One region of the Peribacillus sp. FSL K6-1552 genome, then DNA from elsewhere that is predicted to be linked to it. Evidence: riboswitches for the same ligand, from Rfam matches in the RefSeq annotation. Region 1 holds a riboswitch; the other holds the start of a gene.

Evidence for each region. Region 1 has a riboswitch for FMN ahead of ribE (riboflavin synthase). Riboswitches for the same ligand answer to the same signal wherever they lie in the genome.
Region 2: linked by a shared signal. The riboswitch ahead of NST21_RS18345 (ECF transporter S component) and the one ahead of ribE (riboflavin synthase) in region 1 are both predicted to bind FMN.

The regions. Positions count from the first base shown of each region.
Region 1 covers NZ_JBBOST010000001.1:588,489-603,956, reverse strand. The annotation lists gene NST21_RS02820 (DHH family phosphoesterase) at 1-510, opposite strand, end outside; gene ribH (6,7-dimethyl-8-ribityllumazine synthase) at 1,223-1,693, opposite strand; partial or broken gene ribB (3,4-dihydroxy-2-butanone-4-phosphate synthase) at 1,776-2,414, opposite strand; gene ribE (riboflavin synthase) at 2,434-3,072, opposite strand; FMN riboswitch at 3,217-3,347, opposite strand; gene NST21_RS02800 (hypothetical protein) at 3,527-3,946, shown strand; gene megL (methionine gamma-lyase) at 3,943-5,118, opposite strand; gene NST21_RS02790 (DMT family transporter) at 5,300-6,181, shown strand; gene NST21_RS02785 (hypothetical protein) at 6,226-6,423, shown strand; gene NST21_RS02780 (DEAD/DEAH box helicase) at 6,488-7,624, opposite strand; gene NST21_RS02775 (ATP-binding protein) at 7,676-8,950, opposite strand; gene putP (sodium/proline symporter PutP) at 9,108-10,577, opposite strand; gene NST21_RS02765 (molybdopterin oxidoreductase family protein) at 10,770-12,809, shown strand; gene NST21_RS02760 (aldehyde dehydrogenase family protein) at 13,017-14,537, opposite strand; gene NST21_RS02755 (aldehyde dehydrogenase family protein) at 14,827-15,468, opposite strand, start outside.
Region 2 covers NZ_JBBOST010000001.1:3,821,595-3,837,062, forward strand. The annotation lists gene NST21_RS18295 (Glu/Leu/Phe/Val family dehydrogenase) at 1-1,264, opposite strand, end outside; gene NST21_RS18300 (genetic competence negative regulator) at 1,538-2,113, opposite strand; gene NST21_RS18305 (MerR family transcriptional regulator) at 2,202-3,092, opposite strand; gene NST21_RS18310 (metallophosphoesterase) at 3,193-4,008, opposite strand; gene NST21_RS18315 (YpbF family protein) at 4,106-4,564, opposite strand; gene NST21_RS18320 (LysM peptidoglycan-binding domain-containing protein) at 4,724-5,563, opposite strand; gene NST21_RS18325 (CPBP family intramembrane glutamic endopeptidase) at 5,569-6,168, opposite strand; gene NST21_RS18330 (RecQ family ATP-dependent DNA helicase) at 6,158-7,669, opposite strand; gene NST21_RS18335 (helix-turn-helix domain-containing protein) at 7,669-8,733, opposite strand; gene NST21_RS18340 (ferredoxin) at 9,024-9,272, shown strand; gene NST21_RS18345 (ECF transporter S component) at 9,403-9,984, opposite strand; FMN riboswitch at 10,152-10,287, opposite strand; gene serA (phosphoglycerate dehydrogenase) at 10,668-12,242, shown strand; gene NST21_RS18355 (hypothetical protein) at 12,367-13,590, opposite strand; gene sigX (RNA polymerase sigma factor SigX) at 13,556-14,116, opposite strand; gene NST21_RS18365 (ATP-binding protein) at 14,354-15,468, opposite strand, start outside.

The sequences.
Region 1 (15,468 bases):
CTCAAATTCCTCAATCGGAATCATAAAGAACAAATCATTTAACCGTTTTGCCGTTAAATTTTTGTTTACTTCCCATTCCCAAGTATCGTATTGACGAACTAATTCAACAAATTCAGCAACAATCCGCGAAGGTTCCAATAATTTTTTTTCAACTGCATACTGATAGAATAATGAAGTCGCTGCTGTTTGTTTACCGTCTTCCTGCTCGACTGTTACAGATGCCCAATCATGTTCGTTCAAATGCAGCGCTGATTTATGATGATCAATCAGAAGCGCTTTGCCTCCATCTTCAACAAACTGTGAAATCGCTTTTTCATTATCTTCATCAACTGAAAGATCAGTAACCAGCAACGTATCCTCAATTTTGGCCTGCTCAAGAAATGCTGCTACATTCTGATTAAGTCGCCCGATTGAATTATAACTAACCACTACTTCTTCCCCGAATGCCAGCTTCGCTACAATACCGCATCCGACTCCATCTAAATCATTATGTGTAAAGAGATGGTACACACAAACCCCTCCTAAATACTAATATAATTACTTTTCCCTAAGATATGAATTTCAATTGCAATCTTTACAATTGTAGCATAATCATATCCGCATATTTTAACATGCTTCATTTACGAACAGCTTTTGTAATAAAATATTTTCATATCCTACCTATAAAATTCTTTATTTCCCAGTATTTACACCTATTTATAAAGGTAAGATATTACTTTTAAATCGAGATATTTTTATGTATTCATTAAGGGAATCCAGCACGCCACTGTCGCTTAAGAGAAAATGAAGTCTTTACTACGGAAAGTGGAACGAGGACTAGTATAGAAGCAAGGAAATGGTCACCCTTGCTAAGAACATCATACCCTTGGTGAAAAGGCTAAACAGAAGCAGTACTAATGGATGAATGGATCAGCAAAATAAAGACATCCAAGCGGTTTTAGCAAAGATTGAAGACATATAAAACAAACGAATTTATTTTCTCTGAATGCCTCAATTGAAGCTGCTAGAGCAGGTGAACACGCTTCTTCATTGAAGAAGTGGCGGCAAGCTTCAAATATCAGGATACCCTCATCAATAAAATAGCAAGAAATTTCTCGAACTTTGAAGAACTGCTTAATGGGTTGAAAAAGCTAGCTCAATCTGACAGGTAATTGTACATTCGCTACATTAAAAAGCCGCAGAAAAGAATTTTCTTCTCTGCGGCTTTTTTAATGTGTACCATTTACTGTTCAATCAATTTTCCAAGGTTCGCCATTTCAATAGCACTAACGGCTGCTTCATAGCCTTTGTTACCTGATTTTGTTCCTGCACGTTCAATAGCCTGCTCGATATTTTCAGTAGTCAACAAACCGAAGATAACAGGTACACCTGTGTCCAGAGAAACTGCTGCCATGCCTTTAGCTGCTTCATTACACACATAATCATAATGAGAAGTGGCCCCCCTAATTACTGTTCCAAGGCCGATAACTGCATCATATTTGCCTGTGTTCACTAGTTTTTTCGCAATTAGTGGAAGTTCAAAAGCCCCTGGTACCCACGCTATGTCAACATCATTCTCATCAACACCATGACGCTTAAGGCCATCCAATGCACCGCCTAAAAGCTTGCTTGTAATAAACTCATTAAATCTTCCTACCACGATGCCTACTTTCAACCCTGATCCGATTAATTGTGCTTCAATAATTTTCCCCATGTCCATATCCTCCTAATTTAAAAACAAATGTCAATTTTTTTTCGTATTTTTATTTTTCAACCACTTATATCCTTCAAGCATTCGGAATATTTAATTCAAGTTCCTGTTTCTCAAATATTTTTCTTTGTTGGAGATAACGAGTTAGCTCGGCAATCGTAATAAATTTAAGATCGAATTTTTCGGCGATAACTTCTAAATCAGATACTCTTGCCATTGACCCGTCTTCATTCATGATTTCACAAATAACGCCTGCAGGAGCAGCCCCACATAACTTTGCCAAATCTACGGATGCCTCCGTATGCCCTGCCCGTATTAACACGCCACCTTCTTTAGCGACAATCGGAAAAGTGTGACCAGGCCGTTGGAAGTCCCCAGCAACTGAATCTTCTTTAAGAAGTTCCAGAATGGTCAAGGATCTTTCAAATGCACTTATTCCTGTAGAAGTACTTTTATGATCGACACTAACTGTAAAAGCAGTTCCATGATGATCGGTATTTTCACCGACCATAGGATGCAAATTCAATTTTGCCGCCAGTTCTTCGGTAATGGTTGTACAAATCAAACCGCGTCCATGGGTCGCCATAAAATTAATCGCTTCTGGCGTTGCCTTTTCTGCCAATACAACAAAATCACCTTCATTTTCACGGTCTTCATCATCGGATACGATTACTACTTTACCAGCTTTTAAGTCTTCGATCGCCTCTTCTATTGTATGGAACATCTTTTACACCGCCCTTTAATTAAAATCCGTGTTCTGCCAAAAACTCTAAATTCAGTCCTGGTTTTGAATCACTTTTTTTTATTTGATGTATGATATATTTCCCTATCATGTCATTTTCGATGTTAACGATATCTCCAGCTGCTTTCCGCCCCAATATTGTGTCCTGATGAGTCAGGGGAATCAGAGATACAGTAAGCAGGTTTCCCTCTATCCCGAAAATTGTCAAGCTCGTACCATCAATGGCAACTGACCCCTTTGGGATGCAAAATGTACTGAGTCCTTCTTCCAATTTGATCACATAATACACAGCATTTTCTTTTCGCTCTTTTTTTATTATCGTTCCCGTACCATCAATATGGCCTGAAACAAAATGGCCGCCAAACCTGCCCTGTGCACTCATGGCACGTTCCAGATTCACAGGTGATCCCAGTTTTAACGTCCGGATTGAAGAAGCTTTGACCGTCTCTGGCATCACGTCGACAGTAAACAGACTTTGCGTGAAGGACGTTACCGTTAAGCAAACTCCGTTGACAGAAATACTGTCCCCCAGATGAACATCTTCGAGGATTTTCTCAGAACGAATCGCCAACTCCATGCTGCTTTTGCCTTTTTTCAAGGAATGGACGGTACCGATATCCTCAATGATTCCCGTAAACATGTTTTTCCCCCTTTTATAGAATATAAAAAACCCCTTAGATTGACCTAAGGAGTTAGCAGGAGAAATGAGTGAAAAATTGTATACCTAAAAAGCCTAAAATTTTCATTATTGAAAAATTAGGCGCACGTATACACTTGGGTTCCACACGTCCTTCTCCCATCCAGACTATACTGTCGGCTTTGGAATCTCACCAAATCCTGCCTTTATCAGGCTCGCGGGCTTAGAATTTCTTCATCACCGCCGGTTGGGATTTTCACCCGACCCCGAAGGACTAAATTATTATGAATCTCTGAATATTTTATCACCTTAAAGTAAAGATGTAAAATTTCTAATCTTAAATGAACCATTAGTAACAAGAACTTACTATGTATAAGAAAGAATGTATATATTTTTCTTCAAGGCCCCCTATGTGCTCAAAATGGTTAACTAAGTAAAATTTATTATTATTGCGCTTTTGATTAACTTAATTATCATTTATACAAACATTAAAGAAGTGGAGCATGCCTCTTTCGACCTATTCCCTTTTTCCATTTATTTAGGTTGGGTAAGCGTCGCAGCCATCGCTGACATTTCTTACTATCTCACCTATATTAGCTGGAAAGGATTTGAGATATCTAATGTAACCTGGACGATTGTCATGATGATTGCAGCAACAATCCTGGCCTTTGTCTTCGCAGTTAAAAACCGGGATTGGTGCTATCCGCTTGTCTTAGTCTGGGCGTTCAATCGGCATTGGTGTACGGAACAGCACTCTCTACCCGACAATCACCCCTTTATCCTACATGCTGGCTGTTCTAATCCTTATCTTATCCTTCACCATTTTCATCAAAAAAACCGGGAAATAATCCGGGAAATGGGGTCTGACCCCAGCTAAAAGGCTTGCTGAAGATCGTGCCAGATGTCCTGCCAAGCTTCGAGGCCTACTGAGAGGCGGATAAGCTGGTCGCTGATACCCATTTGATGTCTGGATTCTTCAGGAACTGCCGAGTGAGTCATGGTAGCTGGATGCTGAATCAATGTTTCGGCATCTCCTAGGCTGACAGCTATTTTGATAAGTCTCAAGTTATTCAGGAATTTCTGGGCATCCTGCTTCGTACCTTGCAATTCAAAGGAGATAAGGCCCCCACCATGTTTCATCTGTTTTTCCATTATATAATGGTCCGGAGAACTAGTATCCCCTGGATAATATACATTCTTCACCTGGGGGTGCTGTTTCAACTCCCGAAAGATTTCCCACGCATTGGCAGAGTGCCGGTCCATCCTAACTGGTAAAGTCTTTAACCCCCGCAGTAGTAGCCACGCATCAAACGGCGAAATAATTCCTCCGATATCTTTCTGAGTCGTTACCGCTACCTGATTGATAAACTCTTTCTTTCCAACTACAAGACCTGCAACAACGTCTCCATGTCCACAAAGATACTTCGTCGCACTATGAAGGACGACATCACAGCCATAGTCAAGAGGCTTCTGTAAATAAGGGGTCGAAAAAGTATTATCGACTACAACCGGCACATTGCATTCTTTCGCGACTTTCATGACCATTTGTAAATCAATCATTTTCATTGTCGGATTAATAGGGGTTTCCACATAGATGCAGGCTGTTTCTGGGCGGATCATCTTTCTTAACTGTTCCTCTGTACTCATATCACAAAAATCATGATTAATACGATATTTACTTTTCATCAACTGAAGGAGGCCAAACGTACAACCATATAATCCTTGTGAACACAAGATGTGGTCATCTGTTTTAGTTAATGCAAAAAGCACAGCCGATACCGCAGCCATCCCTGAGCTGAAAGCAAGCCCTGCTTCCCCGCCCTCCAATGCCGCAATCTTGTCTTCAAGCACCTGTACCGTTGGATTTCCAAGACGCGAATAAATATATCCATCTTCTAAACCGGCAAAACGTCTTTCTCCTTGCTCGGCCGTTTCGAAAGTAAATGTTGAGGTTTGAAACAGTGGTGTTGTTAAGCTTCCTAAATGCTCCTTCGAGTCATATCCTTCATGAATTACTGCCGTTTCAATATGCTTATATTTCTCTGCCATACCGTCTCCTCCTCACCAATGTCTATTTCTATCATATGTCAATACCCCTTATAAAGGAAGCGTTTTCATTTGTGTTTTCCACTCATTATTAAACTCCTATCTTCAGCAATATGCTATAATTTTACAATCATTCAATGCTAATTTTGACTATTCATAGATAAGGATTTTTGGAGGGGAAACAATGAACAAAGTCATTTTTGGTTTACTTGTCATTTTAACGACTGCTTTAATGGGTTCGTCATTCGCTATCGGAAAAATAGGATTAGCTTATACTTCTCCCATGTTGCTTGCAGCCATAAGATTTATCCTTGCAGGTTTGATCATGGCCATAATTGTTAAACTCATCAAACGACCTCATCCAAGCAAGACCATAGACTGGGCTAAATTGGCTATCATCGGTTTATTCCAGACAGCTGGTGTCATGGGCTGCATCTTTGTAGGCCTTAGGACCATTTCAGCAGGGGAACTTTCGATTTTAACGTTTATGAATCCTTTATTAGTTATCATTTTTGGAACGCTCTTTTGTAAAACAAGATACGCCCCACAGCAATGGGCGGGGGTTTTCCTAGGATTTATCGGTGTCTTTATCACAATGGGGGCACATCTTGATTTAAAAACAGGAACCCTTCTCGGATTGATGTCAGCCATTTCCTGGTCCCTCGCCACCCTGTTGATGAAAAACTGGGGACACGCAATCGACACTTGGGTCATGTCAGCCTATCAAATGCTTTGCGGAGGGGTACTGCTGCTCATTGGCTCTTATCTTTTTGAGCAGCCCTTTTTCATAATCACAACGGCATCCATGCTTATTTTATTATGGCTAGCCATTATGGCTTCTATTGTACAATTTTCAATTTGGTTTTTCCTACTACAAAAAGGAGATTCCGCCAAAACGAGTGCCTTTCTATTTCTAGCTCCCTTTTTTGGCGTCTTATCTGGTTTCATCTTGCTAGATGAACCGGTCCACTGGTACGTTGCGTTAGGTGGTTCACTCATCTTCGTAGGGATCTTTCTGGTTAACTGGACATCCCATCAAGTTGCAACAATAGAAAAGTCCATGTAGAGTGTTCTTCAAAAAAAATTCTCACTGTAGGAGGGAACAAGAAAATGAGTGGAGATGATACGCTATTGTTTATACACTTGTTCGTTATCCCATCAATAAGTGTTATGTGTTTTCTTAATTTGGTTTCACTTTTGAAAAATCTAAAAGCAGGTAAAAGTATTCATAACCAAACGATTTTGGGAGCTGTTCTTTGTTATATTTTATTCATGGCGTTAATGATTGGTTTAGAGGGTATGTATTAATACATCTGCCTAGTCTTGATAAAAAAGTAGAGACAGCCTACATGGCCATCTCTACATTCAAAAATTATTCTTCGACTACGATGTTTCCACCATAGAATGTTACTTTCGTTAACGGGATCTCAAGTTCACGTGCCATTTTTTTCAATTCTCGCTCTTCTCTTTCCGTTACAATTGAGATAACCGTGCCATTTGCACCCGCACGCCCTGTTCTCCCGGATCGATGAATATATTGGTCAATGTTTTCAGCCATATCAATATGAACGACGGCTGTCAGTCCTTTAATATCAAGTCCGCGAGCCGCCACATCTGTTGCCATCAACATCGGAGATTTACCTGAACGAAGCTTGCGCAGCGCTTTCTCACGGTCTACTTTATTAGATTCACCGTGAAGGACACCCATCTCAACGCCTTTATAACTCAACTTTTCATGTAAGACGCTCAGCTCTGCGATATCGTTTAAAAAGGCAAGAGCTTTCACATCTTTCAGCCTCGTGATTTTCTCAAGAATCTTGGACTTTTCCCGTCTCTCAACAACAAAGTAAAGATGGTCTACTTTTGACTCCATTTTTTCATGCTTATCGACCTTGATCATTTCTGGTTCGTTCATGAATCCACGAGCCACCTTTTCCGTTTCCTCTGGTAGAGTTGCAGAAAACACCATGATTTGGCGGTCTTTAAGAGTAGTTTTGATAATATTATTAATCGTTCCCATATGCTCGGGAATAATTAATTGGTCACCTTCATCGAGGACAATTGTTTTTACTTCGTGCATCTTCAATTTCTTTTGGGCAATCAATTCATAAATCCGTCCTGGTGTTCCAGCAATGACCTGTGGATGCTTCTTCAGTTTGTCCAACTGACGTTTTACATTAGCTCCACCGATGAATGCTGCACCTGAAATACCGCTTCCTTCTGACCAAATCCGAATTTCTTCATTAATCTGCATGACCAATTCACGTGATGACGCTAAAATTAATGCTTGGGGAGATTTTTTATCAGGATCTATTTTTTCAAGCAATGGCAGTAAATAAGCAAGTGTCTTTCCTGTTCCCGTGGGTGATTCAGCCATGATGTCTTTTCCTTCTACAATTACAGGAATCGCTTTCGTTTGAATCGGAGTAAGTTGGCCGAAGCCAGATTTTATCCAGGCCTCCTGAATAAATGGCTTTCTATCGTTCACTAATGCTGGTAATTCGCTCATATCGTTCTCCTTTAATAAAAAAACTTTTCATATACTCTATAGTACCATTTGTTAAAGCGTAGTAGCCAACGGAATCCGAATTGTAACCGTGGTTCCCTTATTTTTCTCACTTTCAAAATGCATCTCTCCGTCGAGGCGGAGAATAATCTTCTGGCAGATTGCAAGTCCGATTCCTGTGCCCCTTTCCTTCGTCGAATAAAAAGGTTCACCGATTCGTTTCAAGCGCTCAGGCACCATACCTATTCCATTATCACTCACACTGATTACAGCATGATCATCAATGACATCCAAGGATATGTCTATATTCCCATTATCACTAACCGCTTCAATGCTATTCTTGACAATATTAATGACCATCTGTTTAAGTTCGATGGAATCAGCCATAATATAAACCGGCTCGGCTTTTTTTACCTGATACCCCATCTCAATATTATTCAAATTCGTCTCTGCTTTCATTAACGTATATACTTGTTGTAAACAGTCACCAAGATCAATTTTACATAAAGCAACATCCTGTTTTTTCCCGAGAACCAGCAGCTCACTCGAAATAATATTAATTCGATCAATTTCCTTTAACATGATATCAGAATGCATCGGGTTGACTTCTTTCGTCATATCCATTAACTGCACGAACCCTTTTAGCGATGTCAGCGGATTCCTTATCTCATGTGCGACGGCAGCAGCCAGATGTCCGATTACAGATAACTTTTCAGACATGATCATCAATTCCTCTTCTCGCCGCAATTCGGTAATATCCCTGACGATTGCATATACTCCAAGCATTTCCGTTTGAACAATAATTGGCAAAAAAGTTACACGAATTATCCGATTTTCATCACTCATATTCTGGATGGTCGTTTCGAATTTAACAGCCTCTCCTTGAAGGGATTGTGTAAAGAAAACAGATACTTTTTCACTTTCATTCCAGTTGATGAAATGATTGGCATTCTTGCCCTTCAAGTTGTCACTTTGGTGACCTAACAGCTTTTCAGCCTCCGGGTTAATTGAAACGACATTTCCTTCGAGGTTCAATTCAAGGACACAATCCGGATTATGCTTGAACAGCGACTGATATTGCTCATCCTTCAGATTAAATTCCTGTTGGGAGCGCAACATTTTCCCAGTCCAATATCGGATTATAATATATAAAAAAATCCCGGTAATGAAAATGAACATCCACCCTTTGGAATGCTGAAACATCGCATATGTCTGGACATCTTCTTTTGCCTGGGTCATCGAGAAGGAATCTGTAATGATAATCCATAAGACCCCAATGATTATATATATAATAGCTACTTTAATTGCAATTTTATGAGACTGGTTCATTTTATATCCTTTGTAGTTATTTTTGGTTTATTATACCCAAACCACTCAAAAAAAGTCCTCATGTTTTACACATAAGGACTTTACGGATATTGTACCATATATTTTGGTTATTTATCATATAAAAAACGCCGCCCATTTGATAGAGCAGCGTCAATAATCAAGAGAGATTTTTTACAGCTTGATTGAAATCCTCTTCTATCTCTTTAGAAGGTTTGGCTGATAACAGGCTAAAAAACACGACTGCTATTGTACCAGCAATAAATCCAGGGATGATTTCATAGACTTCAGCAAATTTATCAATCATTTCCCAGACGATCACGGTTGCGGTACCCACAATCATTCCTGCTAGCGCGCCCCATTTCGTCATCCGTTTCCAGTAAAGACTTAACAGAATGACCGGTCCAAATGCTGCTCCAAACCCAGCCCAGGCATAACCGACCAATTTAAGAATCGTACCACTAGGGTTGAAAGCTAAAATAAGGGCAATAGCAGCTATCGCTAATACACCAAATCGTCCAACCAGCACTAATTCCTTATCCGATGCATTCGGGCGAATAAACTGCTTATAGAAATCATCAGTCAGCGCACTCGCCGATACTAACAGTTGAGATGCAATCGTACTCATGACCGCTGCTAAAATCGCTGCTAATAAGAAGCCTGTAATTAAAGAAGGAAATAGTTCTTTAGCCAGAATGATGAAGACAGACTCGGCATTTTTTTCCCCTAGAGGTCCGCTTGTCAGATTAAAATAAGCGATTCCGACCAATCCCGTAAACATCGCTCCTACGATAGCGAAAATCATCCAGCCCATACCGATTCGTCGTGCGCTTTTCAATTCTTTTACAGATGAAATCGCCATGAATCGAACGATGATATGAGGCTGACCAAAATAACCAAGACCCCATGCTAACAACGATATAATACCAATGGTTGAAGTTCCTTCAAAAGCATGTAATAAATTCGGATTAATCGATTTTATTTCATTAATGGTAGGATCCCAGCCGCCAATATTTACAATCGTGACAACAGGGACTAAAATTAAGGCAATGAACATGATCGTACCTTGTACAAAATCCGTCCAGCTAACCGCAAGGAAACCGCCAAATAATGTATAAAGAATAACAACACTCGCTGTCAGCCAGATGCCCCAGCGGTAATCCATATTAAAAGCAGTTCGGAAAAGCTCCCCACCTGCTACCATACCTGAAGAGGTGTAAAAGGTGAAAAAGATTAAGATGACTAAGGCTGATACCACTTTTAATATTCGGGAACTATCTTTAAACCGATTTCCCAAAAAGTCCGGTATCGTAATCGAATTGTCGGCCACTTCCGTATATGTCCGAAGTCGCGGCGCTACAAATAACCAATTTAAATAAGACCCTGCACACAGGCCGACAACAATCCACCCGGCACTTAAGCCGCTTATGTACATCGCACCAGGAAGACCCATTAACAGCCATCCGCTCATATCGGAAGCCCCTGCACTTAATGCGGTTACAGCCGGGCCCAAGTTGCGGCCTCCAAGCATATAATCGGTTAAGTTGGCAGTTTTCCGATAAGCTAAATAACCAATTAATAGCATGCCTGCCATATATATTCCAATAGATATTATTACTCCATAATCCAAAAATATATCCTCCTATTACTTATTCATTTTGTGATAAAAAAGGTTCATTTTTATCTTGTAAGCTTATCAGAAAAAAAATCATATGTTAAGAAGTTCTTGCAACTATCTACTATTTCACATTCAATAATAATTAAGATATAAATAGATTATCGATGCAAGATATAAGATTAGATAATAAGGAGGAATAACGCCATGCAACCCTATATCAATCAACCAGATGGAGTCTTTCCCTCAGTTTGCTCTCTTGATTGTCCTGATCAATGCGGCTTACTTTTGCACAAAAAAGATGGGAAAATCATTAAGGTGCAAGGAGACCCTAACCATCCTGTTACTAAAGGAAATATTTGCAACAAAGTCCGAAACATGACAGCTCGCATATATGACCCCAAACGTCTTCAGCAGCCATTAAAGCGGATCGGCTCAAAAGGAGAAGGGAATTTTGTTCCTATCAGCTGGGAGGAAGCCATTGACACAATCACTTCAAAATGGAAAAACTTAATTGAACAGCATGGCCCAGAAAGCATCCTTCCTTACAGCTTTTATGGAAACATGGGAAACCTCAGTGCAGAAGGAATGGATCGTCGGTTCTTTCATAAGCTCGGGGCAAGCAGACTTGAACGTTCCATTTGTAACGCGGCCGGTTCTGTTGGCTATAACTATACGATGGGTGGTTCGTTCGGCATCGACCCGGAAGAAACGATTCAAACAAAGCTTTTTATCCTGTGGGGTATTAACGCTGTGAGCACAAATATGCACCAAGTAACAATTGCCCAGCAGGCCCGAAAAAACGGGGCAAAAGTTGTGGTCATTGACGTACATAAAAACCAAACTGGAAAGTGGGCCGATTGGTTCATTCCTATTCTGCCCGGAACAGATAGTGCTCTCGCTCTCGGTTTAATGCATATTTTATATGCCGAAAATCTAGTCGACCAACCTTTCTTAGATGAATACACTGTGGGCTCCGCTGAATTGTGCGAGCATGTCCGCCAATATGACCCTGCCACCGTCTCAGCGATTACTGGTGTTCCGATTGATGACCTATATGAGTTAGCACGAATGTACGGTAGCACGACTCCTTCATTCATTCGAATAGGCAACGGTCTGCAGCACCATGATAATGGCGGCATGGCCGTACGGACCATCGCCTGCCTTCCTGCACTTACCGGTCAATGGCTTTTGAAGGGCGGTGGCGCGATAAAGGGGAATTCAGGATACCTGGCTTTTAATACCAATGCCCTAAGACGTCCTGACCTTTTGAAGGATAAAACAACACGTATCATTAATATGAACCAAATCGGTCAAGCCCTTTTGGAAAAAGAAAACCCGATTCTTTCCTTATTTATATACAGTTCCAATCCAGCCCTTGTCGCTCCGAATGCGAATAAAGTGCAGGAAGGTCTGATGAGAGAAAATCTATTTACTGTGGTCCATGATTTATTCTTAACCGAAACGGCAATGTATGCTGACATCGTCCTGCCTGCTGCTTCATCTTATGAAACGGAGGATTTTTATAATTCATACTGGCATAATTACGTCCAAATACAAAAACCTGTAGTGGAAAAGTATGGAGAGTCGAAATCAAATGTCGAATTATTCAAACTGTTAGCCCGGGGTATGAGCTTTGAAGAACCAGCTTTTAGAGATTCAGAGGATGATATGATACGCCAGGCACTCAATTTTCCAGATAACCCGTATTTAGAAGGAATCACTTATGAATCCCTTTCAGAAAGTCAATTTGTCAAAGCCAAGATGAGTCCGCTGTTCCCGGGTAAACTGCAGACACCGAGCGGCAAAATCGAACTCTATTCTGAACAGATGAAGAAGCATGGATACGAACCGCTACCAACGTATATGCCAATCGTCAAAGACAGTGACCTGCCATTTTTATTCATACCAGCACCTAATCACAATTTCTTGAATTCAACTTTTTCCAATAACGAAAAACATATCTCTATGGAAAAAGAACCGAAACTACACATGAATACGGTAGATGCCCTAAAATTAGGAATAGATACAGGAGATATGGTCCGTATCTGGAACGAGCGCGGTGAATGTGTGCTAACTGCTGCTCCCGGGGAAAATGTGTTAGCCGGTGTTCTTGTCAGCCAAGGCTTATGGCAGAACACACCTGAAACAAAGCAACATATCAATGCCCTTACTCCAGACAGGGTGGCAGATATGGGAAATGGCGCCGTTTTCTTTTCAGGCCGGGTTGACCTTTTAAAACTGTGAAATTATAGTCGTATCTTATTTGATTGATTATCATGATTTATACTCATTACTGAAAAGTGTCTATTATTCATTTTATTTTGAGTGCATTTTTTAAAATATGTTCGATTTCTGGAGTTTATCTACGATTCTGGAGTTATATTTACGTTTCTAGAATTTCATTTCCACAAAAAGGCTGTTCCTTAAGGAACAGCCTTTTCATCTAGCTATTTACTCTTCATCAAACCATCCTGTTGGTTGAATATCCAAGTTGTTATTAATTTGCTTCACTTCTGTGTAAGCCTCGTATCCGAAAGTACCTAGCTCACGGCCATTTCCGCTTTGTTTGAAGCCGCCCCAAGGAGCTTCGTTATATGTTGGGTGATAAGAATTTATCCACGTGATACCAGCACGTACTTTTTTGATTACACGGTACGCCTTAGCGATATCATTCGTAAACACCGCTCCAGCTAAACCATATTTCGTGTCATTGGCCAGTCGAAGAGCTTCTGCCTCGTCCTTGAACTTTTGAACAACAAGTACTGGTCCAAAAATTTCTTCCTGCACGATACGCATTTCAGGTGTTGTATCAACAAAAATCGTTGGTTCAACAAAGTACCCATTTTCCAAGCCCTCTCCTTTAATCCGGTTCCCACCAACGATTAATTTGGCTCCTTCTTCTTTTCCAATTTCGATATACGATAAAATTTTGTTCATATGGGCTTCAGAAACGACTGGTCCCATATGAGTTTTTTCATCAGAACCTGACCCCACTTTAATTTGTTTCGCTTTCGCGGTAAGACTTGCAATAAATTGATCATAAATGGACTCTTCCAAAAGTAATCGAGAGCCCGCTGAACATACTTGTCCTTGGTTACAGAAGATCCCGAATAAAGCGTAATCAACAGCAGTCTCAAAGTCAGAGTCTGCAAATACGATATTAGGGGATTTCCCACCAAGCTCCAAAGTCACTTTTTTCAAATTCCCTAACGATGCTTCCATGATTTTACGGCCTGTTGCTGTTCCGCCTGTAAAGGCTACTTTATCGATTTCCTCATGTTCAGCAATGGCCTGTCCGACAACTGGTCCTGCCCCTAATACTAGGTTTGCGACACCTTTGGGTACTCCGACCTCTTCCAAGATTTCGAATAGTTTAACAGCCGTTACTGGTGTTACTTCTGATGGTTTGAAAACGACGGAATTTCCTGCAGCTAGCGCCGGAGCCAATTTCCAGGCTGACATCAACAAAGGGAAGTTCCAAGGAATAATTTGCCCGCAAACACCGATTGGCTCCCGGACGACCATTGCTTGCTGACCGTCAGGCACCTCATACGTCTGTCCTGTCGGTTTAGTAGCCAATCCTGCATAATATCTAAAACAGGCTGCTGCATCATCTATATCAAAACGAGCTTCGCGCAATGGCTTTCCATTATCCAACGTTTCCAAAGCAGCTAGTTCTTCAGCTTTTTCTTCTAATTTATCGGCAATTTTGAATAAAAGTCTGGCTCGCTCCACTGCCGGAGTTCCCCACCATCCGCCTTCATAGAAAGCATATTTTGCTGCCTCAACCGCTGCATCGACATCCTTCTGTGTTCCTTCTGCAGCTGTAGCAATAACTTCTCCCGTAGCCGGATTCAATACATCCCTTTTTTCACCCGAAGTCGAACTCACCCATTCCCCATTGATAAACATCTTTAAGTCTAGTGCTTCCGTTCCTTCTTTTTGTGTGTTATTTTGTAAAGTTTCCTGCATTTTAATTCCTCCTCGGTTTTAAGTTATCTACCTATATACAAGATATAAGCAAGATTCATGCCAGTTTGAAGTATTAGGTAAATCGCATTTTCTTTCTCTTCCCTGTCCCATATAAATTCAATCGTGAATTTTCTATTCATTTTTGCATAATAACTTTAGTCAATCTTCTCTACTTTCGCCACAACCTCTTTATTTCTATTAAAAGAATCATAAAATATATATTTAGAAGAAATATATTTTCTCAAAAATAAAGAGATGAGCAGCTGCTCATCTCCATACTTTTTCATTATTAATTCCGATTAAAAATGACCAGCTTCATTTCCGTCATTTCTTCAATCGCATACTTTAACCCTTCACGGCCCATCCCGCTTTTTTTGACTCCGCCATATGGCATGTTGTCGACGCGATATGTTGGGATATCATTTATGATAACGCCACCGACTTCCAGTTTTTCAGCTGCAGTAAGGGCCAAATTGATATTGTCTGTATAAACCCCTGCCTGCAAGCCAAATTCGGAATCATTGACCAAATCAATTGCTTCTTCAACCGACGACACCTTATTGATCAAAACAATAGGAGCAAAGACTTCCTGACAGGATACCTTAAGCTTCGCATCCACTTCCAGTAAGACAGTAGGATGCAGGATATTCCCTTCAGATTTACCTCCTGCTGCAACAACGGCACCGTACTGTTTTGCTTCACTGATCCAGTCCAGACTGCGTTCTACATCACCAGCGCTTATTAACGCTGAGACATCCACAGCCGGGTCCAAAGAATCGCCGAGTATTAGTCCCTTCGTTGCCTCAGAGAATTTTTCTACAAACTCGTCATACACCTCTTCATGAACATATGCTCGCTGTAAGGAAATACAGACTTGCCCTTGAAAAGCAAATGCTGCCGTTACACAGCGTGGGATAATTTTATCAATATC
Region 2 (15,468 bases), 3.2 Mb from region 1:
GGAAACGTGAAGCTTCAGCCATTTTTCTTACACCAATCATATAAGCGGCAAGACGCATATCAACTCGTCTAGACTGTGCAAGCTCGTAAATATTATTAAAAGATTTCACAAGGATTTTTTCAAGCTTTTCGTCCACTTCTTCTTCAGACCAGTAATATCCTTGATTATTTTGCACCCATTCGAAGTAAGAAACGGTAACTCCGCCAGCAGAAGCCAGGACATCAGGTACAAGTAATATGCCACGATCCGTTAAGATTTGTGTCGCTTCAATTGTTGTTGGACCATTTGCTGCCTCGACAACGATAGAAGCTTTAATATCTGCAGCATTTTCTTCCGTAATTTGATTTTCAATAGCAGCCGGAACTAAAATATCGCAATCTAATTCAAGCAGCTCTTTATTTGAGATTGTGCTTTTAAACAATTTAGTCACGGTTCCGAAACTGTCTCTACGATCTAGAAGATAGTCGATATCCAAGCCTTCAGGATCATGCAGAGCACCATAGGCGTCTGAAATCCCAATCACCTTAGCACCTGCATCGTGCATGAATTTAGCTAAGAAACTACCAGCGTTACCAAATCCTTGAATAACAACTCGTGCACCTTTAATATCAATTCCGCGCTTTTTCGCAGCTTCATTTATACAGATAGTTACACCTTTTGCAGTTGCAGACTCACGGCCATGAGAACCACCAAGTACAAGCGGTTTACCCGTAATGAATCCTGGTGAGTTGAATTCATCCATACGGCTATATTCATCCATCATCCACGCCATGATCTGGGAATTAGTAAATACATCAGGTGCCGGGATATCTTTTGTCGGACCTACGATTTGACTGATAGCACGGACATAGCCCCGGCTTAGTCTTTCCAGCTCACGGAAGGACATATTACGAGGATCACAAACGATTCCGCCTTTACCTCCGCCATAAGGCAAATCAACGATACCACATTTCAAACTCATCCAAATGGACAATGCCTTTACTTCTCGTTCCGTCACATTAGGGTGAAAACGGATGCCACCTTTTGTTGGTCCAACAGCATCATTATGCTGTGCCCTGTAACCCGTGAAAATTTTAACTGAACCATCATCCATACGTATTGGCATCTTCACGGTTAATAAACGTAAAGGTTCCTTTAAGAGCTCGTATACCTCTTCAGGATAACCCAGCTTGTCTAACGCTTTATGTATAACAGTCTGGGTAGACCTCAATACGTCGTGTTTTTCTTCCTCATTTACAGGGCCATTACCTTTTGCCGATTCCATCAATAGTACCTCCTAGAAAATCTCATCCATATATTTAGATTATAATTTACAAATAGTCCTCTTCAAGTGCTAGTATACACCTTCGTTATATTTATGCAAGAGTAAAAATGGGAATTTAAAAGTTGGAAATATTCAAAAAATGAAAACGTTATCATACCAAGGGTTTTCTTGCTTCTTTTCCTATACTTTATCTTAAACAGGGAATTTGAGACTAATAAGGCAAACCTCATTGGAATGTTCAATATGTGTCTGCCCTGTCTCCCTCTTTTTCAACTAATTAAAATGTGAGATTAATACATGTATGGCTTCTTTCTCAATGATGCATGTTCCATATTCATTGATGCGGTATAGCGTAAGTGTTGAAGCATGGCCATACTCAGCCGCTAAGGAGATGACCGTGTCATAAGTCGTATCTTTGACATTCTCAATCAGTAAATAGTATCTTCCCTCATAATGATAAAGAGTGCTATTAAGCAAGCCATGATATGACAATCTATGAGATAATTGAACGATATCTTCAAACTCATTGAAAACATACAAAATATGGGGGAAGTCATCAATTTTCACTTGCAAATCCAGGAACTCTTCTTCATCTGTTAATAACTCTTCTTCTTCCTTCGTTACAATGATAATCAACCCCTGAGCAGGCAGGGAAAAAATCTCGATTGCAATGGAACCACTCATTTTAAAGCTGAGTTCTTCACACGCTTCCTCCACCATATCCTGAAATAACTTATGGACTTTTAAAGAATTCCCTAAAATATCTTCTTTTGTTATTCCTCTATCAATTAAATCATCAAGGGTCAAAAAAATCTTGATTTTATTATTAGTTAATCGCTCCAGCTTCATAAAAAAATGCCCCCTGGTTACCATCTTCATACATCATATGAAGCCTTGGTCTCAGGGTGCATATCCATTATTTATCAAACACTAACCTCTAAATTTTCAACCAATCCTCCCAATCCGATTGAGATCCACCGATTAAAACTCTGCTGAAGGAGGTTCGGATTTCATCCGATACATGGTTCAGTGCCGCTCCTCCAAGACCAACCTTCAAATCTGGAAAATCCCGGCTTAATTCTTCGACAAGTCTTAAGGTTCCTACGAGGTTTTCATTAAGTGAACAAGACATAAATAAGAAGGATGGTCTTATGATTTTTAAAACGGTAAAAAGATCTTTGTCGGCGATGGATTCTCCCAAATAGACCGTTTCATATCCTTTTCGCTTTAAAAAGATTGTAAAAATCAACAAGCCGAATTCATGTTTTTCACCGGGGGCACAAACAGTAAGAGCTTTAGGAAGAAATTCACTGGTTGGAATCATATGCATTACGGAACTAATTCTGGACTTTAGAATGTTAGATGCAAAATGTTCATGAGCAGAAGTAATTTCTCCTCTTTCCCACTTATCGCCAATCTGAACAAGTATGGCACCAATCACATCAACTACAGTATGTTCAATCGTATACATACTGAAAGCTTGGCTGATCAACATTTGAGCTTTATTTTCATTGAAGCTTATGAGAGCTTCAAGTAGCTCGTCCGCTAACTTTATAGATTGCTCATTATATCGTTTTGTTTCAGGAACATCAGTCGCTACAGTGCTAGTTTCGAGAAGTGAAACGGCCTGACTGATTGTAAAGCCCTGATTTGTTTTATTAATTAGCCATTTGAGGGTTTGAAGATGTTTCTCTGTATACAGCCGGTGACCAGAATCATTTCTGACAGGCTCAATAAATTGATAGCGCCTTTCCCATGCCCTCAACGTACCCGACTGAATACCTAGCAGTTTTGAAACTGCCTTAATATTATATTTACCTTCTTGCATGGTTTTACAAAGCCTCCAATAACAGAACATTCATTTGTTGAAATTATAGTGGATTCTTTCAACTCTGTAAAATTTCGATATGCTTGTTTCAGAAGGCAGCTTAATAGGTCTTTTCCACGGCTTCGCCAATTTGCGTATGTTTTCCTCTTTTTAGCGTAAAAAGGTGAGTTTCTGGCTTCGCTTCAAGTCTTAATGGCACTGCGCTTGTCCCATAACCATTGCTTGTCATGTACAAGCAGTCACCCTCTTTTTTTATACTACCGATCTGATATGGCCCAAGCCCGAATATCCGAATCTGTCCTCCATGGGTATGACCTGATAGGACAAGTCTTATATGATGTTCTGGTGTTAATTGTTTTTTAACTAGCGGGTTATGACTGACCAAAATCCGGAATGGCTCATTCCCGCAATCTGATAGAGCAAGGTCAAGCCTATCTCTTTCTACTGATATATCATCAATACCTAAGAGAGCAAACTTATCCCCTTTTTGGGACTCAAAAGAAACGGCTGTATTATCCAGAATTTTCACACCATGCTTCAGAAGTGATGCATCTAGCTCATGAAAGTCTCCTTCGTAATCATTATTTCCCCAAACAAAATAAAGGGGACCAAGTACTTTTAATTTCAAAATATTTTGTTCAACTCTCTCCAGAGGAACCCCACTTTCTCTGATGTCACCACCGATAATAACCATATCTGCTTTACCGCGGGCTTCCTCAATCAATTTATCCGACACGATCCGTCGATGAAGATCAGATATAAAAAAAATCCGAACATCGCCAAATCCTTCAGGAAAGTCGTTGAAATATAAGTCTTGAAAAATTATCCTATCCTGATTTGCGGTACGCCACATATGCATAACAGTAGCAAATAACAGCAGAATTAAGCCTAAAAATAATCCATATACCAATAACATCTTCCGTTAAACCTTCTTTCTCTACAAATGGCAAGAGTTACCTTCATATAAACATAAAACCATATTACCCGCAATTAAATATTCTTAAAGCGAATAATCATTTATTTTCATGATATAAGTTTATATCATAGTTCTTCTTCATCATTTCAAAAACCTTATGGCGACTTTTCCATTCATCCTCTTTTTCCCACAGCTGCTTACTTTTATTAATGATTTCGCAACGAAGCAACTGAAACTCCTTTTCAGCTTTATCAAGCTTCTTTTTAATTAATATCATATATCCATACAGCCCAAATGCTGCTGCTAAAAAAAGAAAATGGCTGAAATGGTCAACAAAAACACTAAACATCTTGAAAAAAGAATAGGAATAAGGAACTACAATATAAAAATAAAGATAAACCAAAAAAAGAGCAGCAATAATCATTGTTGCCCATAAACTATGAAGATGTTTCTTTTTTAGAGCCTCGAACTTTTTTTTTCGATCTACAACGTTCTGCAGCATTTGCTTTGTTGCTTGATCCGTTTTTTCATCCAATAAAATAATTGTAGGTTCCATTTTCTTTCCTCCTCATAACTACCCTTCAAGTCATAATATGAGATTGTCCAGAAAAAAATGATAAATAACTAGGCATGATTAGCTTCTTTGCGGAACAAAGAAAAGCTGAATGAAAGTAAAAACACCCTGCCTCAAAAGACAGAGTGTTCATTATTATTTCTATTTCTTTATTGGAATTTTTAAAACCTGACCCTTGGAAATTTCATTGCCATTCAGGCCGTTCCACTCCTTAATTAGAGCAATTCCTTCCTGTGATTTGTAGTAATTCATGGAAATTCGGAATAATGTTTCTTCCGCTTTAACAGTATGTAAGACAACCTTATATTCATCCTTATTTGACTTGACTGCTGGTGCTCTTTCCGTTGTTTTTTTGTCTTCTGCTGCTTCTTTCTTGGCTTTTTCTTCAGCTATTTGCTTTGCCTTGGCTTTTTCCTCAGCTATTTGCTTTGCCTTAGCCTTTTCTTCAGCTATTTGTTTTGCCTTAGCTTTTTCTTCAGCTATTTGCTTTGCCTTAGCCTTTTCTTCAGCCTCTAGCTGCGCTTTTTCTTTTTCTTCAGCCTTTTTCTTTGCTTGTTCCTTTTCTTCAGCCTTCTGCTTTTCTTTTTCTTTCTTCTTCTCTGCTTCAGACTTGGCTGAATTTGTTTCTTCTTTCTCCAAATCATTATCTTTTAAATCATCTGCAGTTGCTGTAGTTGGTATCGTTTCTTTATCAGCGTCTTCATTTTCATTATAGTTCACTACTTGATTACTTCTTGGATCACGTTCAGGTCTTTCTTGAAGATATGTATTAAGACTGTAAAATCCAATCGGAAGCAAGATAAAAAACAACGATAATAACTTAATCATCGGAAACTTAATCTTCACTTTACTTTTTTTCTTTTTATTCTGATGGACTTGGCTACGCTTTGGCAGAGATGACTTCGCCTTCTGACGTTCGACTCGCGTCCCAAGTTCACCAGCCTGATCTTTGTCTTTCCCATTCTTTTTTACATCATTCATATAGGTCACCCCCTTTCTTGCTCAATCCGCTTTGCTTGTTTCTTCCTGATTAATACTCCAAGGATAAAGTCAATCAAAAAATGGGCCGTGATCGTCACCAGTAAATTATTTGTCCATTCAAACAGAAACCCGATAAAGAAGCTCAAAACCAAAACATTTAAAAATAAAAACCAATTAAATAAATAGCGATAATGAACCGCAGCAAAAATAATACTCGTCCAAAGTAAACCAAGATGAGTTTGTAACACTCCACGAAATAATAATTCCTCACTTATTGCTACCACTAAAGCAACAACAAAAATCATCGAGTAAGACAGACTACTGAAAATGCGTTCGTTAATCCCACCATCATCTTGATAGGATGATGGCGTCACTCTCATCATAAATAGATCAAATAGAACGACTATAATTCCTGCAGGGATACCAAATAACAAAATATTAAGGTCATTGAAGATAAATAAGTCGAAAAAAGTAGAACGATCATTAAATAAAATAATACCTAAAAAAAAGGCTAACGTTAAGAGAATAATTTGTGTAAGAAACAAATTATATAGCAACTGTTTATCTGTTAGCTGTTTTATTAATTCAGCTTGCTTATTTTTCATCCCAATTTTCCTTCTTTAATAAGATAAAAGCCAATTCCTGTTTCCAAGTGGTATAAGACTTAACTTGTTCTACCTTCACTGCGGGCAATAAATCGATCATCTTATTCGCATCCATTCCACAGAAGTCGCAGCAGAAAGGATTCAACTTTTGCTGCTTTTCATCAAAGTAATTCAGAATTCCCAAACGGCGACATTCCTGAGCATATATCCAATTGAGAAATCTAAGCAATTTTCCCTGATTCCGGGACTTTCTCTTTTGACAATACTCTTTCATCTCTGCCACATGCTGTAGAGGATCCTGATTTCCGGTAAGAAACTGTGTAAAAAAACGAAGCTGAATATCATTTAAGGAAAAAGATTGAGACAGCTGTTCTTTTTCAGAAAGAGTCAAATTGGCTCCTATCTTTTTTGCTTCGCTTAGGAAGGAACACACACCCTCTATTTGCAAATCAGTCGGCAATTGTTGTTCCATCAAATGAAGGGGAAGCCCTTCATCTCCTTCACTATATAATAAGACTGCTACACTTTGTTTCCGATCACGCCCCGCCCTACCTATTTCCTGCAAATAAGATTCCATTGTAGAGGGCATATGAAAATGGATAACATATCTGACATCCGATTTATTTACACCCATGCCAAAAGCACTCGTTGCGCATATTATTTTTAATTGGCCAGAAATGAATTGCTGCTGAATAAGCATTCTTTGTTCCTGATCCATGCCGCCATGATAAAAATTGACGCTATCTACCCCGTTTTCCTGTAAAAATCCAGTGACGGCTTCTGCCACCTTTTTAGATGAAAAATAAATAATGCCACTCCCCGTGAATTTTCTGACAAGCTCCAGAACACGGAATAGCTTTTCTTCGTAGCTGAATAGTCTCTCAGCAAGTATGGCAATATTATCCCTATCTACAGATGATACGGTTTCTTTAGCTTGATTGATATTGAGTTTTCCAATGATATCTTTCCGCACTTCTTTTGTTGCAGTTGCCGTTAAGGCGAGCGTTAGTGGATTGTTCAACTCACGTCTAACTTCTCCTAAATTCAAATAATCAGGTCGAAAATCATACCCCCATTGTGAGATACAGTGTGCTTCATCAATGACAAACAAACCTATGTCTAAGGTCTTTAAAGACTTTATCACACCCTCAAGGCTAAGCATTTCAGGAGATAAAAAAATAAACCGATACATATGTAAGCGATCGAAAGCCTCCCTTTTTTGATTTAACGTCAAAAAAGAATTAAGGGTTAATACACTTTTTTCACCTCTCATTTTGAGCTGATCTGCCTGATCCTGCATTAAAGATAATAACGGGGAAACTATTAAGGTCGTCTTATTCAAAAGGTAAGCAGGCAACTGATAACACAATGACTTACCTGACCCCGTTGGCAACATCGCTAAAGTATGACAGCCAGACATCAATGATTCAATCACTTCTTTTTGTCCTGGACGGAATTTATCAAATCCAAATTTTTCTTTTAAGACATGCTCTAAATTCATCATCCATCACCCAATTTCGCAAGTACAAGCCTTATTTGGAAAAAACTAATCTGTTTATTATCAACTTCCTGTTTGATTGCCTTTAGCTGCTTTGTATTGAGTTCCTTAATTGCAGCGATGATTTTCCCTTCATCCTCATGGGATACATATTCAGCAATTGGAAAGCTTTTATCCGATAAGACAATTTCAACAAGATGATCTTCAATGGTGTTGACTTTTAAACGGCGGATTTCTGCTATTTCAAACAAAGTTTTCCCCGCTTGAATATATCGCAATGTCGCTTGTGTAGAAAGAGTCAAATGAGGATTGCCACTCCTTTGCCAATCACTGAATAAGGATGCCAAAATAGGGTAATCTGTTACCTGTTCTATTTCCGCAAGCATTTGATGTAACGAGTCAAGAAATGTAAAGCGCACATACTCTTCTTCTACATCTTTCCTTTTCGCAATCTGTTCAAACGTAAGTCCAATCCTGTTTACCCCTGTTAATTTCAAAATAAAAATATCTCGTTTTAAATTACTTTGCAGCTCTAATAACGATATCAGTTCTTCATAAAGATGCTGCGCAATCAACCCTCGGTCCTGGCGATTGTTTTGTAAGAATTCCTTTACAAAACATTGGATTTTGGGGTTTCGTTGTATAGGATAAAAACGTCTTTCATTGTGGACAATATGGGATATAGTTTGTATGAGTAAGTTTAACCTCCCCCAGAATATCGGGGTGATATTTTGATATTTCCAGCCATTTAAGGATGTTGGAAAAGGATTCTTCTTCAAATAATCGGTTAACTTTCTCCCGCCTTGCCCACTGATTATATAAGCATCGGTTTTATCGGTTATCTCAATGAAATTATGCTCATGAAATAGTTGAATGTTTTGAATTAATTGTTGTCGGGTAAAACGAGGTATTGTCCCAAATATATTCGTTAACCCGAATAAGTGGGCATCCTGGATTGTCTGTGACGACTTTTTGCCCTGTAGCATATGATAAATAGCATAAATAGAACGTTCGCCTTGAAATTTTTTTATTGCATATAGAATGATTACTTGTAGATAATTATTCATGGGACTCACATCCTTGTTTCAATTAACCAATTAAACCTATTGTATCAAAAAACTGCAAAAATCGCCGTTTTTAATGATAAATACCATAAGAAATTGTGGCTAAATGACGAATGAAAGCAAAGATCAAAATAGTATTTTCTATATTTATCATTGACATTCCACATCATAATAGTTAGTATCAATACAATTTCTATTGAAAAGTTTGGCATTCGGTCTTACAATAGGAAAGAGATAATAATCTGAAATAAAAAGATTATCAGTTGTTAATCAACTTAGGAGGGGTTATATTCATGGCTAAATTTACAATTGTTGATAAAGAAACATGTATCGCTTGTGGAGCTTGCGGAGCAGCAGCACCGGATATATATGATTATGATGACGAAGGGATTGCATTTGTTACCCTTGACGATAACGAAGGTATCGTTGAAATTCCAGATGTACTTATAGATGACATGATGGACGCATTTGAAGGATGTCCAACAGATTCTATTAAAGTTGCTGACGAGGCATTTGACGGGGATGCACTAAAATTCGAATAAAGGTACAAGCCATTTTCAATCGAAAATGGCTTTTTTTTTGCTACTTATATCCCTTCCCCGACTAACCAAATTAAACAGACAAAAAACCGGACATAACTATCCGGTTTTTTGTGTTCTATAGTTAATGCCATTAAGCATTTTTATATAATACTTGCTTATTGATCCATGTCTGTAATTTAATAAACAACAACATGAATACAGAAGTGATAAGCACGCCTTTAATCACATTGAAAGGTAAGATTGCCGTCGTTACGAACTTCCTTGACTCGGGTGCCGACATTGCATCCCATCCCATAAAGAAGGTATATGCCGGTAAAAAGACATAATAGTTTAAAACACTCATAACTACCGCCATGGTAACTGTACCTGCAAGTAAAGCGAAAGTCATCCCTTTTTTTGAATTGATTTTTTTAAATACATAGTAAGTTGGCAAGACGAACAGTATTCCTGCTATAAAGTTAGCGATATGCCCCACAGGTACAGCAGTCATTGTCCCTGTCATGACTAAATCCAATAGGTTTTTAAGAAATTCAACTAGAATTCCAGCCATCGGACCAAAAATCAATGCTGCCATCAGTGCTGGAATGTCACTAAAATCAACATTCAGAAAAGGTGGAAATCCGGGAAACGGAAAATTCAAAAGCATCAATAGATATGAAATGCTTCCCAACATTGCCAGTGTGACCATTTTATTCACTTTGTTCTTTTTCATAGTTCTCTCTCCTTCTTTTTCTGATCTACCCGAAAAAGAGGTTAGTGCTCCTTCATCATGTTGATGTTCAATAAAAAACCCTTTAATTCCGACCGAATTAAAGGGATAAATTAAAGGTTTCATCAAACAAGCGTTCAGTAAATGACTGTTTGAACGCAATCAGGAACCTCCATCTTCTCCCATCCAGACTATACTGTCGGCTTTGGAATCACACCAAATCCTGCCCCGTAAGGCTCGCGGGCTTAGAAGAATTATTTCTTCATCACCGCCGGTGGGGAATTACACCCCGCCCCGAAGATAGACCTATAAAATTTTATTTTACAAATTCCATTATATATGACTTTCCTTTTTTTGAATAGTTTTTTTTAATTTGAAAGTTTATATGAAGATATTCATTTTTCATGGCCACCATAATTTCTTACATCTCACCATTTACATATTAATGAATTAAAGCAAAAATTATATTGACGATTATATCAATTTTAAGATTATTTAAAATAATTGTTCTTTTTCATACAATAGATGATAAATCCATTATTATTGCGGACTTATACAATTATTTCACTTAATAATAATTATTTTAAGCGCTTACATTAATAAATGCCAAATTGACATATTCGGCATTTCAATTGTAAAATTAACTGAAATTTAAGATAATTTTTTTCTTAGGAAGGTGTTTACACGTGTATCGGATTTTAGTAGCAGATGCCATCAAACCAGAAGGACTCGGACCGCTATCAGAGGCATCCAATATCCTTCTTATTCAAAAGACAGTAGAAGAAGCAGCAAACGAACTTGATCAGATTGATGCAATACTTGTTAGAAGCGCAACAAAAGTTACGGAAGATTTAATGAACCGTATGCCACAGTTGAAAATTATTGCACGCGCTGGTGTCGGCGTTGATAATATTGACATCCCTGCTGCGACTAAACGTGGGATTGTCGTAGTTAATGCACCTGATGGCAATACCATTTCAACAGCTGAACATACATTTGCAATGATGGCTTCACTAATGCGCCACATTCCGCAAGCATATGCATCTCTGAAGAATGGGGAGTGGAAACGTTCTTCTTATACTGGAACAGAACTACGCGGTAAAACATTAGGTATAGTGGGTTTTGGACGTATCGGAGGAGAAATCGCCAAACGCGCAAAAGTTTTTGGTATGGAAGTCATTGTATTTGACCCATTCTTAACTGCTGATCGTGCAAAAAAAATGTCTGTCACTTCCCTGCCGTTAGATGAATTACTTCCTAAAGCAGACATTATTACTGTTCATACACCTCTAACGAATGAAACTAGAGGATTAATAAATAAAGAAAAACTGCTTACCTGTAAAAAGGGTGTTTATGTATTAAATTGTGCCCGTGGCGGAATTCTTGACGAAGATGATTTATATGAAATGATTGTTAAAGGGCATGTAGCAGGCGCAGCGTTGGACGTTTTCGTTGAAGAACCTCCGCTTGGCCATAAGCTACTTGAACTTGATAATGTCATTGCTACACCTCATTTAGGTGCTTCTACAAAAGAAGCACAATTAAATGTTGCAGTACAGGTTGCACAAGAAGTGCTGACTTATTTTGAGGGAAATCCAGTTTCAAGTTCTATCAACCTTCCAGCCATTTCTAAAGAAGTGTTTGAAAAGGTTCAGCCATTTTATCAACTCGTACAGCAAATGGGATCAATTGCTTCTCAATGTATGAAAGAAGGCATCCAAGAGATTTCCGTTACATATGCGGGAGAATCATTGGACTTTGATACAGCGATTTTGACAAAAAGTTTAATATCAGGCTTCTTTAAATCAAGAGTTGACGCTTCGGTCAATGAAGTGAATGCCTTGCTGATTGCAAAAGAGCGTGGTATTACCGTTGGCGAAAAAATCTCTGCAGACTCTTTAGGATATTCTAACCTGATCAGCCTTAAAGTAAAAGGTGATAACCGTGAACTAACAATCAGTGGCACTTACATTGAAAATTATGGTTCTCGTATTGTAAATTTGAATGGCTTCAAAATCGACTTCCATCCGGAAGAAAATTTACTATATATCCAACACACCGATAAACCTGGTGTAATTGGTAACGTAGGTAAGATCCTTGGTGATCATGAAGTGAATATTGCAACCATGCAGGTAGGTCGAAAAGAAGCTGGCGGAGAAGCTATCATGGTTTTAAGTTTTGATAAACCATTAAGTGATAACATGAAGCAATTTTTAAAGGAAACAGAAGAAATTACATTCATGGCTCTCATTTCATTATAAGCAAAAAAGAATGTGCCCTTAATGCGGGCACATTCTTTTTTCTACGAGATTTTAGATACTCAGCAACCATTATCAGGATGTTTTATATAGCCCAGCTCCCGCTTCTTTTGACAACTTCCTCCCCTCAATTCACTTGGTTAGGGGCTTTGGGTACTATTATGTCTTCTGTTAGATTTAGATTGCCAACTTTTTCAATTGGAGCATTTTCAAACTTTACTCTGTTAAAGCCAAATTCCTTTGCAATAAAGAGAATAGCTTCTAAAGCTTGAAGAGAATCCTCACTATTTTCAATTGCCGCTTGTTCTGCTAATTGAATAGTCACAAGATCTCCATCTGAACTTATTTTTTCCCAAATTAAATCATTGGGGATAGCAGAAGATATTCCCGCTATGTCTGGCTCCTCTTTTCCTGCCTGAAGTGCCTCCTCAAAGTCCTGATAATCCATATTACTTGGTACAAGAAACTTTGGTGAGGATTCATCATTTTGATAAAGTAGAAATGTGCGATTTTTTTGTTGAGGTATATCTGCTTCCTTTAAAAATCCTGCATGGGCAAACCTTGCACCTTGCTTTCCATCTGTAGCAAAGGTCATCTTCTCTATATTAAGATAGGACAGCGTCTCTTCCATCGTATGGAGAAAGAGGATATCCTCATCCAATAACTGGCTGTCTTCATGTAGCTCAATATGAGCAGTATTCATTTCGGTTCCTTGGGTAATCTCAATATCAAGTGGGAAATAGTCAGAGAGACCATATTGTTCCTCATTGATATCCGACATTTGATTAACTAACTGATTTAGAGTATCCGATTCATCATAACGATTGACAACAATTGAAATCGGGATGACAAAATTCTGCTGATTATCTGGCACACCCATGGTAATCGTCGATTTATTTTTCAGATCGTCTGGGTAAATTGCAGGAGCAAGGGCTACTGCCTTGTCCTTTTTTACCGGTTCACTATCGAAAACTTCTTCTTTAGTTTCTATATCTTCTTCACGCTTACTCTGAAGCTTGCTATTTTCCTCTTTGTCTTCGGCAGACTTATCTTTTACCTTTGCATCCTGTTGTTCATGATCTGGCAGGCTTTTAAGTTCAGAGACAGCTAATTTCTTATCGCTGCTCTCCTCTTTGCTTGTAGTCCCTTCTTTCCCAATAATCAGTGAAGAGGCCAAAACAACCATTAAGAATAAGGAGGCAACACCCACAATAAGAGGAAACCATTGTTTTTTCCGCTTTTTATTATGAATCCCTGCATACACCTCATCCTTTGTTCGTTTGTCTTTTACTTTCGGAAGCTGGTGAAGCATGTCTTCAATTTCGTTTTCTTTCCAACGGGGTTTTCTCAATGGGGTCATCCTCCTTTCCAGACAAATCTTCCATCATCTTTTTAATTGCCTTTAACGCACGATGCTGGGTTGTTTTAACCTTACTTTCACTCCAATTCAATACCTCAGCGGTTTCTGATATGGACAATGCTTGAATATATCGTAATATGATGACGGACCTTTGATCGACCGTGCATCGGTTCAAACATTGATATATATCATGGATATCATCATTCATAATAGCCACTTCCTCCGGAATAGGCTGAGTATCTTTAATCATTTGCCTCTCCCAGTCGAAGTTAGAAAAGATTTTGTCTCTCCACCGTTTTTGTTTCCGAAAATAATCAATCGTCACATTTCTCGCAATAGAATATATCCACGTTTTTTCACTGCTTTTTCCCTCGAATCGGTCATAGGCCTTCATAACCCTGATATAGACCTCTTGAACAAGGTCCTCTGCCGATTCCCGATTTTTAGTCATATAATAAATGAATTGATAAATTTCGTGATGATATTTTTCATAAAGATCGTGGAAAACGGAATCCATCATTTCCCCACATCCGTTCATAAATATAGTCGTCATTCATATATAAAAGTTACACTTTACATATGATCTTATTACAAAATTCAGTGAATTTCTATATAAAAGAGTCCTATTCACTAGAATATTACTAACCTGCTCCCTTTCTAAGAAAAAAGACAAAGACAAGTTGGAAATAAATCCAATTGCCTTTGTCTCCACTGTTTCTTATGAAACAAGATTTTCTGGCAAACAACCAGTTATTCATTCAGTATTTTCCATTATTCGAGGTAGAATAATGCTGAATGTCGTCCCTTTTTTAGGTAAACTGTTTACCGAAATGTAGCCATCATGGGCATTAATGATATTTTTAACAATAGCCAATCCCAAGCCAGTACCCGATCGACCGCGTGTACGTGCTTTATCCGCTTTATAGAATCTCTCGAATACAAAGGGTAAATCCTCTTCAGGGATACCCGAACCAGAGTCCTTCACATCAATAATCAGCCCTCTTCGATCACTTGTCCTTTGAATGACATCAATGTTCCCGCCTGGAGGGGTATGTCGAATCGCATTATCAATTAAATTCGTCAATACCTGTTCAATTCGGTCGGGATCGAAACACCACTCGATTCCGTTGTCTTGAAGATTAGTGGATATCGTTATCCCCTTTTCTTTAGCTAACCCGGAAAATTTGCTTGTAATCCTCTTTAAATAAGATGAAATAGGTATGCACTCATAGTTGAGACTCATTTTTCCTGATTCCAATTTAGCTAGATCGAGTAAATCATTGACTAAACGGCCCATTCTTAGAGATTCATCATAAATAATCCTGGCCATTTCCATTTTTTCCTCTTCACTTCCAGCTATGTCATCAACAATTGCTTCACTATATCCTTGCAGCATTGAAATCGGCGTTCTTAACTCATGAGAGACGTTTGCTATGAAATCAGTCCTAAGTTTGTCCATACGTCTTTCATCACTCATATCACGAATGATAGCTACTGCTCCGCGAATATTGTCGGCATTTGTATATAAAGGACTGACAATCAATCCCCAGTCCCTTCCCTGCAATGTAATTTCCCCGACTTGCTCCTTATCGAAAGACTCTGATTCATCAAATAGATTCATCAGTACCAATGGGACATTTACATTATCTTCCCGATTGTAGCCTTTTTCAAAGTACCAAGATTGCAGAAATCTTTCCGCTGGCGGATTCGTTTCCAGGATAGTTCCATCTTTATTGAAGGTAATGACCCCATCCGCCATACTACTAAGGATGCTCGAAAGATGTTCTTTTTCCTGGCTAAGAGCATTCATATTGAATTTCAATTGCTTTCTCATCTGATTAAATGCTATTGCCAACTCACCAATTTCAT